DNA from 2 places in the Bradyrhizobium genosp. P genome. Region 2 is predicted to be linked to the other one. Evidence: riboswitches for the same ligand, from Rfam matches in the RefSeq annotation. Region 2 holds a riboswitch; the other holds the start of a gene.
The links. A riboswitch is a leader RNA that binds a small molecule or an ion and turns the genes downstream of it on or off. The one in region 2 is predicted to bind cobalamin.
Positions count from the first base shown of each region.

Region 1: another riboswitch for cobalamin. It lies ahead of metE (5-methyltetrahydropteroyltriglutamate--homocysteine S-methyltransferase); the one in region 2 lies ahead of ACP2YO_RS42760 (carbohydrate porin).

Region 1 covers NZ_CP188195.1:1,247,046-1,252,881, reverse strand. The annotation lists gene ACP2YO_RS06030 (ribonucleoside-diphosphate reductase subunit alpha) at 1-2,447, opposite strand, end outside; cobalamin riboswitch at 2,563-2,784, opposite strand; cobalamin riboswitch at 2,918-3,117, shown strand; gene metE (5-methyltetrahydropteroyltriglutamate--homocysteine S-methyltransferase) at 3,229-5,574, shown strand; gene ACP2YO_RS06020 (hypothetical protein) at 5,622-5,819, shown strand.
Region 2 covers NZ_CP188195.1:8,906,409-8,912,244, reverse strand. The annotation lists partial or broken gene ACP2YO_RS42765 (ISNCY-like element ISBva1 family transposase) at 1-694, opposite strand, end outside; cobalamin riboswitch at 1,172-1,370, shown strand; gene ACP2YO_RS42760 (carbohydrate porin) at 1,598-3,589, shown strand; gene ACP2YO_RS42755 (hypothetical protein) at 3,586-3,831, opposite strand; gene ACP2YO_RS42750 (histidine phosphatase family protein) at 3,777-4,919, shown strand; gene ACP2YO_RS42745 (formate--tetrahydrofolate ligase) at 5,082-5,836, opposite strand, start outside.

The DNA.
Region 1 (5,836 bases), 2.3 Mb from region 2:
GCCTTGAGATCGCGCACCAGGAACTCGTTCACGACCGTGAAATCGCCGGACATGTTGGATTTGACGTAGAGGTTCTGGTAGGCGGGCTCGATCGACTGCGCGACGCCGCAAATGTTGGAGATCGTCGCCGTCGGCGCGATCGCCATCACGTTCGAATTGCGCATGCCGACCGAGGTGACGCGCCCCCGCAAGGCGCCCCAGTCGCGGGTGCTGGAGCGATCCATTTCGAGGCCGCCACGGGCATCGGCGACGAACTCGATCGAGTCGATCGGCAGGATGCCCTGGCTCCACAGCGATCCGTCGAATGAGGGATAACGGCCGCGCTCGGCAGCAAGATCGACCGAGGCCGAAATCGCGTAGTAGGAGATCGCCTCCATGCTGGTATCGGCGAAGGTAACTGCAGCATCCGACGCCGCCGCGATCCGCAGCGCGTGCAGCGCGTCCTGGAAGCCCATCAGGCCGAGACCGACCGGGCGGTGCCGCAGGTTGGAGCGGCGCGCTTCCGGGATGGTGTAGAAATTGATGTCGATGACGTTGTCGAGCATCCGCATCGCAGTCGTCACCGTCTTCTTCAGCCTGATCTCGTTGAGCTTACCGTCCTGGATGTGATTGAGGAGGTTGATCGAGCCGAGATTGCAGACCGCGGTCTCGTCGTCGGACGTGTTGAGCGTGATCTCGGTGCAGAGGTTCGAGGAGTGGATCACCCCCGCATGGCGCTGCGGCGAGCGCAAATTGCAGGGATCCTTGAAGGTGATCCAGGGATGGCCGGTTTCGAACAGCATGGTCAGCATCTTGCGCCACAGGTCGACGGCACGGACCTGCTTGAACACCCGCATCTCGCCGCGCGCCGCCTTGGCCTCGTAATGCGCATAGTGCTCGGCGAACGGCTTGCCGTAGAGATCGTGCAGATCCGGCGTCTCGTCCGGCGAGAACAGTGTCCATTCGCCGTCGGTCTCGACGCGCTGCATGAACAAATCGGGCACCCAGTTCGCAGTATTCATGTCGTGGGTGCGGCGGCGGTCGTCGCCGGTGTTCTTGCGCAGGTCGAGGAATTCCTCGATGTCGACATGCCAGGTCTCGAGATAGGCGCAGACCGCGCCCTTGCGCTTGCCACCCTGGTTGACGGCGATCGCGGTATCGTTGGCCACCTTCAGGAACGGCACCACGCCCTGGCTTTCGCCATTGGTACCCTTGATGTGCGCGCCGAGACCACGAACGCGGGTCCAGTCATTGCCGAGGCCGCCGGAATATTTCGCCAGCAGCGCGTTGTCCTTGATCGACTTGAAGATGCCGTCGAGGTCGTCGGCCACGGTGGTCAGGAAGCACGACGAGAGCTGCGGCCGCAGCGTGCCGGAATTGAACAGCGTCGGCGTCGAAGCCATGAAGTCGAACGACGACAAGAGATCGTAAAACTCGATCGCGCGCGCCTCGCGGTCGATCTCGCGCCCGGCGAGCCCCATGGCGACGCGCATGAAGAAGGCCTGCGGCAGCTCGAGGCGGTTGCCGCGGACATGCAGGAAGTAGCGGTCGTATAGCGTCTGCAGGCCGAGGAACTGGAACGACAGATCCCGCTCGGGCTTCAGCGCCGCCGAAAGCCGCGCCAGATCGAAGCGGCTGAGTTCTGGGTCAAGCAACTCGGCCTTGATGCCGGTCTTGATATAGGCCGGGAAATACTCGGCATAGCGCACGGCCATGTCCGCCTGCGACGCATTGGTCGGTACGTCATGGACGTAGGACAGTACCTCGGTGCGGAGCTTGTCGAGCAGCAGGCGCGCGCTGACATAGGTATAGTTCGGCTCCTGCTCAACCAGCGTACGCGCGGCCATCACGGAGGCCTGCGCCAGTTCGTCCTGGCTGATCCCGTCATAGACGTTGCGCTGGGTCTCGGCGACGACAGGCGCGGCGTCGACGCCGTCGAGCCCGGCGCAGGCCTCGTTGATGATCAGCGCAAGCCGCGCCTGGTCGAGCGGGACTTTGGCGCCGTTCGGCAACGTGACATGGATCGTCGGCCCGGCGGCAGCGGGCTTTGCCGCCTTTGCAGCGTCCTGCTCGGCGCGCTGCCGGGTGCGTTCGTCGCGGTAAAGCACGTAAGCGCGCGCCACCTTGTGGTGCTCGCTGCGCATCAGCGCCAGTTCGACCTGGTCCTGCACATCCTCGATATGGAAGGTGCGGCCCTCGCTCATCCGGCGCGCCAGCGCGCCGACGACCTCGGCGGTGAGTTGCTCGACGATCTCGTGCACGCGGCGCGACGCAGCAGCGGTGTGCCCTTCGACCGCCAGGAACGCCTTGGTCATCGCCACCGAAATCTTGCTGGCGTCGAACCTCGAGACCGTGCCGTTACGGCGAATCACCTGCATGGGAAGCTCCGTCTCCGGCGCGGCGAGCGATTCCGGACGCAGAAGGATGAGCGGCGCTGACTTAACTTCGCGATCGAGAGAGAGTGACATCGTGCAGACCCCATGCATGTTTTGTTGGGGCTGGATGTCGAGGGGACGCTGCATCAACCGGCGGCAAGCACCGGCATGGCAATGCAAGCGACCGCCGGGACACCCCGCCCGTGGACGTAGATTCGATGTCCCGGCAGGTCTCCTGGCTTGCAGGTCGCTGTTGCTCCCTCGTCTTCCCAATGCTGTTTAGCATCAGTGACTTAACAGGGCGGGAACAACTCACTGCTTACAGTTGCGGGGGCAGCGCCGGACTTTTACGGATCAACCCGTAGTCCACCGGCTTCCCTCTTAGCTACCAAATCTAGAGATATGGCAGACCGTGACACCTACATGTGGTGTGATTTGAGACGTCGTGTCAACGGCCCGATCCGCCTCAGTGAAAAATTTTCGAATTCTGGTCGAGCGCCCTGTGGGAATCGGTGGGAAACTTCGATCGAGCCCACGTGTGTTGACGGGCGCGGGATCTTGCCGATAAGTGGGCGCGTCGTGGTTCTTCGAAAGGCAGTTTCTTTCGAAGCTAAGAGGGAAGCCGGTGTAATGCCGGCGCTGCCCCCGCAACTGTAAGCGGTGAGCCGCCGTCCACCTAAGCCACTGAGGCGCAAGCCTCGGGAAGGCCGGACGGTAGCTGAGACCCGTGAGCCAGGAGACCTGCCTCGACAACATACACGTCCACGGGCGGGGTGTCCCGGTGGTGCGGTTGCGACCCCGCACGCGCTATCCGCGTTTGCGGAGTCCAGACGTGTCACTACGGCCTTTGCCCCCAACTTTTGGGGTTAAGCCAATGTCTTCTACATCTTCCTCTTCACTTGCCGTTGCCACCCTCGGCACGCCGCGAATCGGCCCGCGCCGCGAACTCAAGCTTGCGCTCGAAAGCTTCTGGTCCGGCACTTCAAACCAGCAGGCCCTGATCGAAACCGGTATCGGGCTACGCGCCGCCAATTGGGCGCGGCAGAAGAAGCTCGGCGTGTCGGTGATTCCGTCGAACGATTTCTCCTTCTACGATCAGGTGCTCGACACCTCGATCATGGTCGGCGCGATTCCCGAAATCTACGGCTGGACCGGTGGCGCGGTGCCGCTCGCGACCTATTTCGCGATGGCGCGCGGCGCCGAAGGTCACACCCATGATGCGTCCTGCGGCCATGCCCCTCACGGCCATGGTCACGGCGTACCGGCGCAGGAAATGACCAAGTGGTTCGACACCAACTACCACTACATGGTGCCGGAACTGTCTGACGATCAGCAGTTCAGCCTCGCCTCGCGCAAGCCGATCGAGGAATATGAAGAAGCCAAGGCGCTGGGCTACCAGACCCGCCCGGTGCTGGTCGGTCCGGTCACGTTCCTGAAGCTCGCCAAGAGCAAGGATGCCGGCCTCAACACCCTGTCGCTGCTGGACCGGCTGCTGCCTGTCTATATCGAGGTCCTGCGCGAGCTCGCCACCCGCGGCGCCGAGTGGGTGCAGATCGACGAGCCCTGCCTGGTGCTCGATCTCGACGATGCGGCACGTAGCGCCTTACGCCATGCCTATGCGGAGATCGCCAAGGCGGTGCCGCAGATCAAGATCATGCTGGCGAGCTATTTCGGCAGCCTGGGTGAGAACCGCGACACCGCCTTTGCGCTCCCCGTCGCCGGCCTGCATCTCGATCTGGTGCGCGCGCCCGAGCAGCTCGACGACCTCGCCCGCCTGCCCGCCGACCGCATCGTCTCGCTCGGCGTGATCGACGGCCGCAACATCTGGCGCGCCGATCTGAGCAGGATTCTCGGCCGGCTCGAACCCGTGATCGCAAAGCTCGGCAAGGATCGCGTGCAGATCGCGCCCTCCTGCTCGCTACTGCACGTTCCGATCGATCTCGGACTCGAGGCCAAGCTCGATGCCGAAGTGAAGAGCTGGCTCGCCTTCTCCGTGCAGAAGATGGAGGAACTGGCCGCGCTGGGTGCCGCGCTTGGCGGCGGCCGCAGTCAGGTCGAGGCGCCCCTGAAAGCCTCGGATGCCGCTGCAGCTGCGCGCAAGACCTCACCGCGGATTCATAACGCGAAGGTCGCGCAGCGCTTGGCCGGGGTCGACGCCGCGATGCGTCGCCGGGGCAGCGCGTTTGAAGACCGTGCCGACGTGCAGCACGCGCGCTTCAATCTGCCGGCGTTCCCAACTACGACCATCGGCTCGTTCCCGCAGACACCGGAAATCCGAAAGGCGCGCGCGGCCCATGCCAAGGGCGGGCTGAGCGACGCCAACTACAAGACCTTCCTGCAGGAGCAGACCGCCGAAACCGTGCGCTGGCAGGAAACCATCGGCCTTGACGTGCTCGTTCACGGCGAGTTCGAGCGCAACGACATGGTGCAGTATTTCGGCGAGCAGCTCTCCGGCTTCGTCTTCACCGACCATGCCTGGGTGCAGTCCTACGGCTCGCGCTATGTCAGGCCGCCGATCCTGTTCGGTGACGTCTCGCGCCCGAAGCCGATGACGGTCGAATGGTGGCAATACGCGCAGTCGCTGACCAAGAAGCCGATGAAGGCGATGCTGACCGGACCGGTCACCATCCTCAACTGGTCGTTCGTCCGCGATGACATCCCGCGCAGCGAAGCCTGCCGTCAGATCGCGCTGGCGATCCGCGACGAGGTCACCGACCTCGAGACCGCGGGCGCCGGCATGATCCAGATCGACGAAGCGGCCCTGCGTGAAGGCTTGCCGCTGCGCCGCTCGGAATGGAACACCTATCTCGATTGGGCCGTGGAGTGCTTCCGCATCTGCTCGTCCGGCGTCCGCGACGAGACCCAAATCCACACCCACATGTGCTATTCCGAGTTCAACGACATCATCGACGCGATCGGTGCGATGGACGCGGATGTGATCTCGATCGAGACGTCACGCTCGAAGATGGAGCTGCTCGACGCCTTCCGCAACTACCGCTATCCGAACGAGATCGGACCGGGTGTCTACGACATCCACTCCCCGCGCGTGCCCGAGGTCACCGAAATGACCGAGCTGCTCAAATTGGCTCGGCAAAGGCTGTCCGATGGCCAGCTCTGGATCAATCCCGATTGCGGCCTGAAGACCCGCAAATGGGACGAGGTCCGGCCGGCCCTCGTCAACATGGTCGCCGCCGCCCGCGAACTCCGCGAGCTGGCGTAGAGCAAGGACTGCCTGCCCCGTTCGAACCGCCATATCGAGAGGACGTCATGCGCTTCTGGATCGAATGTACGAACTTTGAAACGGGGCAGGCCATCCACATCAACATCGCGCTGGTCGGCTCGATGTGGCGCGACGGCGAGCGCACCGTGCTCGCCTTCGTCGGCGGCGACGGAAAAACGATCGAGGTGAGCGAGACACCGGAACAGATTCTGGAACGGCACTTCGGGGCGATCGAGAGGACGTAACAAGCGCGTCACGAACT
Region 2 (5,836 bases):
GAAGCGTGGGGTACGTCCGAGCATCGTTTGATGCGTTTCGATGGCGGCAATCGGCAGTTCCGAATCGTGCGGTCGCTGAGCGTAGACTTCATAGTCAATCAGGATCTGGTTTTCGGCCTCCTGTAGTTTCAGCATCTTGCCGAAGTCGTTGGGCTTGCCCTCTTTGCCCTTGCGAATGATTTCTGTCGACGGCTCGAACAGGCTGACGATCTTGCCTGCAGAGCGTGTATCACCACGGAAGCTGCGCGCTCTGGTCTGCTTCATCACCTGCTTGATGAGCGGCACCATCGCATCGAGTTCCTGACGCAGGCCCTCCAGCATCAGCTGCTTGCGGGCTCCCGAAGCGCGCTTCACTTGTTCGGCGATCTCCTTGGAGAACCGCTTCGCCTGTCCCACCACGGCTGGTCGAATTGCGCAGTTTGCCGTACGCCCGCGCGAGATTCTCCCGGCTCTGCTTGGCTTTGGAACGCGCCGCACGCGCGATGTCCAGCACCCACAGCCTCACGGTCCGGCTATGGTCGCACAGCCTGGCTCCGGCCTCGCCAGTGATCGTTGTGATCTTCTTCATGGTGCGGATCAGCGCCCGAACACCGTCTCCCAACGAGCTCGAGGCGGTCAGATAGTGGATGTTGGTCTCCACCACCGTCGTACCCAAGCGCATTCTGCGCCCTTCCGTCACCCCCTCACGCCAGGCGCCGCAGGAGCTTGTTTGTCGTCTGATGGATGTTCGGCCGCTGTTGATTGCCTTCGCTCATGGAACGCCATCCTCTCTTCGAGCGCAGTTTTGCGCAGCCCCGTCAATCGAGCCAACGACCCCAGCACTGTGCCGTCTGCGGCCTCGACGACGCGGATATCCTTATGGTCACCCATCCGGAGCCGGAGACCCAGCGTCGCCAGTTTCGCGTCGAATTCGGCCCGGCTCCTGGATTCGCCTAGCGCCTGCGCAACCATCTGCCGCAGCCGTGGGCCATCAAATCCCGCGCGCTGGTGATCCGTCTCGCCGAAACGCGCCGCACGTTCGTTGGCGCTAGGCCGCGGATCGCTGCTGCGGTTTCCGCGTCCCCTTCGCGCTCCAGCGCCGCGACGATGCTTTTCGCATGAGCGGAGGGGCTGACAGCGGTTTCTAGGCGGGCTCATCGGCGGCCGCTTGACATCTGGAGCGACCGAACTGAAGAATGGTCACGTTCAGGTTCGTTGGTCGCGAGATCAACGAGATGGGAATGCGGTGAGGCTTAGCCAAATCCGCAACTGCGCCCGCAACTGTAGGCGGTGAGCTCTCTTCCAAAAGCCACTGGGCTTTCTAGCCCGGGAAGGCGGAAACAGAGCATCGACCCGCAAGTCAGGAGACCGGCCTGAACAGTCATCCATCCAGCGTGCGGTGCGCGCGCTTGGGGCGGTTCTTCGCTGCGATGACGACGAATGATGTCTGTCTCGCGGAAGGAGTGCCGCCATGGCTCCGCATGCCAAAATCTGTTCTGTCCACTTTGCATCTCGAATTGTATCGCTGGCCCGTGCATATTGTGCGGCAGCGAGCGTGTTTATTGCACCAAGAGTTGACGCGGCCGATCTATCCTCGCCATTCGCCGCGAAGGCGCCGGTGGAAAACCAAATCTACGAATGGACCGGCTTCTATATTGGCGGCCATGTCGGCCTCGCGCTCGGTAATTCGAACTGGACCGCGAATGCAACGACGCCAGGCACGCCGCCGGTATCCGGCTCGCTCGACATGTATCGCTCGCCCGATGCGTTCTACGAGAGCGGAAGCTGGCTGATAGGCGTGCAGGGCGGCTACAATTACATGCTGTACAACCGGGTGGTGCTCGGCGTCGAAGCCGATGCCACGTTCCCCACGTTCCAGGATCTTTCCGGCCTCTCCACCGGCGGCATCGCCAGCTTCACCTCGCCAACGCTCGGTGCGGTCACCTACAGTGAGACCATGCTGGCGTCCGGCACGGTGCGCGCCCGGATCGGCTACGCGCCCAGCAATTGGCTGTTCTACGCAACCGGCGGCTTTGCGTGGACCTATAACAGTCAGGACTTGACTCAAGCTGGTCCCGGCATCGACGAATCCCGATTGCTGTGGCGGTTCGGCTGGGCCGCGGGTGCCGGTGTTGAAGTGCCGGTAGCGCCGAGCTGGACGGTGAAGGGCGAGTTTCTGTGGACCGGCTTCCCGACCCAGACGGTCAGCTATCCGGGTTCGGGGCAACGCATTAGTTCTGATCTCTCGCTGGAGCAGTTCCGTCTCGGCCTCAACTATCGCTTCGATGATCCTACGCGACCGGATGCTTATGCACCGTCGCGCTTCATGCCCGCGATGGATATCTTCGCGGTTCACGGCCAGGCGACCTTCGTCAATCAGGCCCACCCGTCGTTCCGCTCGCCTTACGACGGCACCAACAGCCTGTCCGGGGGTGGGACGAGCCGAGAGACCTTCGACCTGGTGCTGTCGACCGGCGTGAAGCTGTGGCAGGGCGCCGAGTTCTGGGCCAATCCGGAGATCGATCAGGGCTTCGGCTTCGACAACACCCACGGCGTCGCCGGCTTCCCCAGCGCGGAATCCTACAAGCTCGGGTCGGCCTATCCCTACGCCCGCCTGCAACGCGCGTTCCTGCGTCAGACTATCGATCTCGGCGGCGATGTCGAGAATGCCCGACAGGAGGAGAAAGTCGACGACGATTTTCTTCAGTTCGCGGGCACGCGCAGCACCGACCGACTGGTATTCACGGTGGGGCGGTTCGGCATCGTCGATATTTTCGACACGAACAAATACGCCAATAACCCGAAAGTCGACTTCCTCAACTGGTCGATGATCAACGCCGGCACCTTCGACTATGCCGGCGACGGCTGGGGTTATAGCTACGGCGCTGCCGCGGAGTGGTACACAGGGCGGTGGACGCTGCGCGCTGGCATCTTTAACCTGTCCAACACGCCAGCCGGCGGCAACAGTCCGACGGGCTACGCGCTCGATCCGACCTTCCAGCAGTTCGAATTGGTCGGCGAACTCGAGGAGCGGCACAAACTGTGGGGCCAGCCGGGCAAGATTAGGATCACCGGGTACCTGGAACGTGGCAGCATGGGCGAATATTCCGCGGCGGTGGCGCTGGCGCAGGTGACCGGAACGCCTGCCGACATCAACGCGGTTCGCTCCTACACCAGCCGGCCCGGCGTCAGCTTGAATGTTGAACAGCAGGTCAACGATAATTTCGGATTATTTTTCCGGGCTGGTTGGGCCGACGGCAATAAGGAGCCATGGGATTTTACCGACATTGACCGTACCGTACAGGGCGGCGTTTCGATCAATGGCAAATCATGGGGGCGGCCGGACGACACGATCGGCATCGCGGGCATCGTCAACGGTATCAGCAGCGCTCACATTGCATTCCTCAATGCCGGCGGGATCGGCATCTTGGTCGGCGACGGGCAATTGCCCAATTACGGCACCGAGAGGATTCTGGAAGCCTATTACAGCTACGCGATGACGTTGTCGACGCGGATCACCTTCGACTATCAATTCGTCGACAATCCCGGCTACAATTCCGACCGCGGACCGGTCAATATCTTTGCCGCCCGCGCGCACTGGCAGTTCTAAGTCATGGAAAACAGCTGATCATGTGGACGACGCTCGGCCTGTTGTTCGGTGTCGCCGCCGAGCGCCAGTTTGCGCAGCACCGCTCGACGTCTTGAGCGCCCTTCGCAGCAGACGGCCATGACGACGCGCCTCAATCTGCTGTGCTCAGCCTCGACCGCTTCGGTCAGCTTGATCGCCTTTGCGGCGGATGAGCCGCTGGATGCGCGGACGAGAACGTCTCTCCAGGCTCGGCCGCCTTCCACTGTGTGACGTTGTCCTGCGCAGCCCGGCGCTCTGCGCCGCGCAGACAGCCGAAGGCCTTGCGATCGCCTCCAGAGAAGAGCCGAGGCTACGGGATTGCGATTTCGGTCGCTGGGCGGGGCGATCCTTAGCCGAAGTCCGAGCGCAGGCGCCGCAGGCCGTCGACGACTGGTTGCAGAATCCCCATGCTGCGCCGCATGGCGGCGAATGTTTTGCTGACGTGACGAGGCGCGTCGGCGGATGGATGGATGGTTTACTCGCAGGTCACGGCTCAGTCCTTGCGATTACCCACGCTTCAGTCATTCGCGCGGCGATCGCTCACCCACTTGGCGCCGGCCCTGAAACCCTCCGGCACATCGATATCGCGCCGCTGACGCGGACCAAGCTTTCGGGGAGCGGCGGGCGCTGGACGCTCGCCGGCCCTGCTTCCCCTGAAGGAAGAGCGATGAGCGCGCGCCAAGGCACCGTGACCGCCGGCGGATGGCGATGCCGGCTCGTCGTCGTCGCGATGCTCTTGGCTTGTGCCCCGGTTCGGGCGCACTATCAGTCGCCGCATGAGGGGCCGAACGTCGGCATCGCCATTCCCGCCATCACCCACGGTGAGATGCCGGTCGTCGCCAAATATCGCGCTGAGATACTCGATCGGGCCGCGCGCCAGCCGCGCACCGATCCCACCTTGCGCCGACTGGCCGGCTTCGTGAGCCTGCAACACTTCGCGTGTTTCTGGGGCCTCGTTCCCGGCAGTCTTGCGGACGAGGCGAGCCCCTTCAACGAATGCTCCCACGCAGATGTGGCCGGGGCGCGTGCACTGCTCGCGCACATGGCTGCAATCCCTGGCGACCAGTCACCCGCAACGGCCCTTGAGGCACGAATCGAGACGGAACTCGCCAGCGATCCGGGCGCCAGCGCGGTGTGCTCGAACAGCACCGAATCATTCGACAGTGGAATTATCATCGGGCCCGACTGCCAACTCGCGCCAGCTCATCTACCGACTGTCCTAACCTTTTTCGCCTTGGCGGCTCTCGCCGCCGCTGGCATCTTGTATCTCCGATCCGCTTTTGCGCCGCCCTTGAGAGCTAGGCGGACATGATCAATTTCAGAGGGCGTGGCCTAAGCAGCCTTCGGTCCTGTGTCTAGGGGCGGGGCCTTAAAATCGTGCTGTGCGACACTGCCTAGCTCCCTCTGGCTCAGAGGCCCGCCGGGTTGACGAAGTTCGCCAGCGACTGAAAGCGGTAGCGAAACAGTACCCGTCTCAAAACAGTCCTTCGATCTCACCGCACTCGTTGAGGAATATCTTCTCTGACGACGGTACCTTGGGTAAGCCAGGCATCGTCATGACTTCCCCGCAGATCGCTACGACAAAGCCCGCGCCTGCAGACAGACGCACTTCACGCACTGGGACCACGTGTCCTGTTGGTGCGCCGCGCAGGGCAGGATCCGTCGAAAAGGAATATTGGGTCTTGGCCATGCAAACGGGCAGATTGCCGTAGCCTTGATCTTCCCACTGCTTGAGCTGATCGCGGACGCTCTTGTCAGCGATCGCTTCTGAGCCCCGATAGATCCGCTTCACGATTGTGTCGATCTTGTCAAATAGCTTCATTTCGTCAGGATAGAGTGGCGAGAACTGAGAGCCACCACGTTCCGCGAGCTCGACCACCTTCTCCGCGAGTCCGCCAATTCCCTTTGATCCCTCGGCCCAATGGCGGCACACGATCGCCTCTTCACCGAAGGAGGCAACATACTCACGGATCACCTCCAATTCCGCGGAGGTATCAGAAACGAAATGGTTGATCGCCACCACGGCCGGTACGCCGAACTGCTTGATGTTTTCGATATGGCGTCCGAGATTGGCGCACCCCTTTGTCACTGCGGCAGCATTTTCCTTGCCGAGATCTTCTTTCTGAACTCCGCCATGCATCTTCATGGCGCGAACCGTCGCGACAATCACGACCACATCCGGCTTCAACCCTGCCTTTCGGCACTTAATGTCGAAGAATTTCTCTGCTC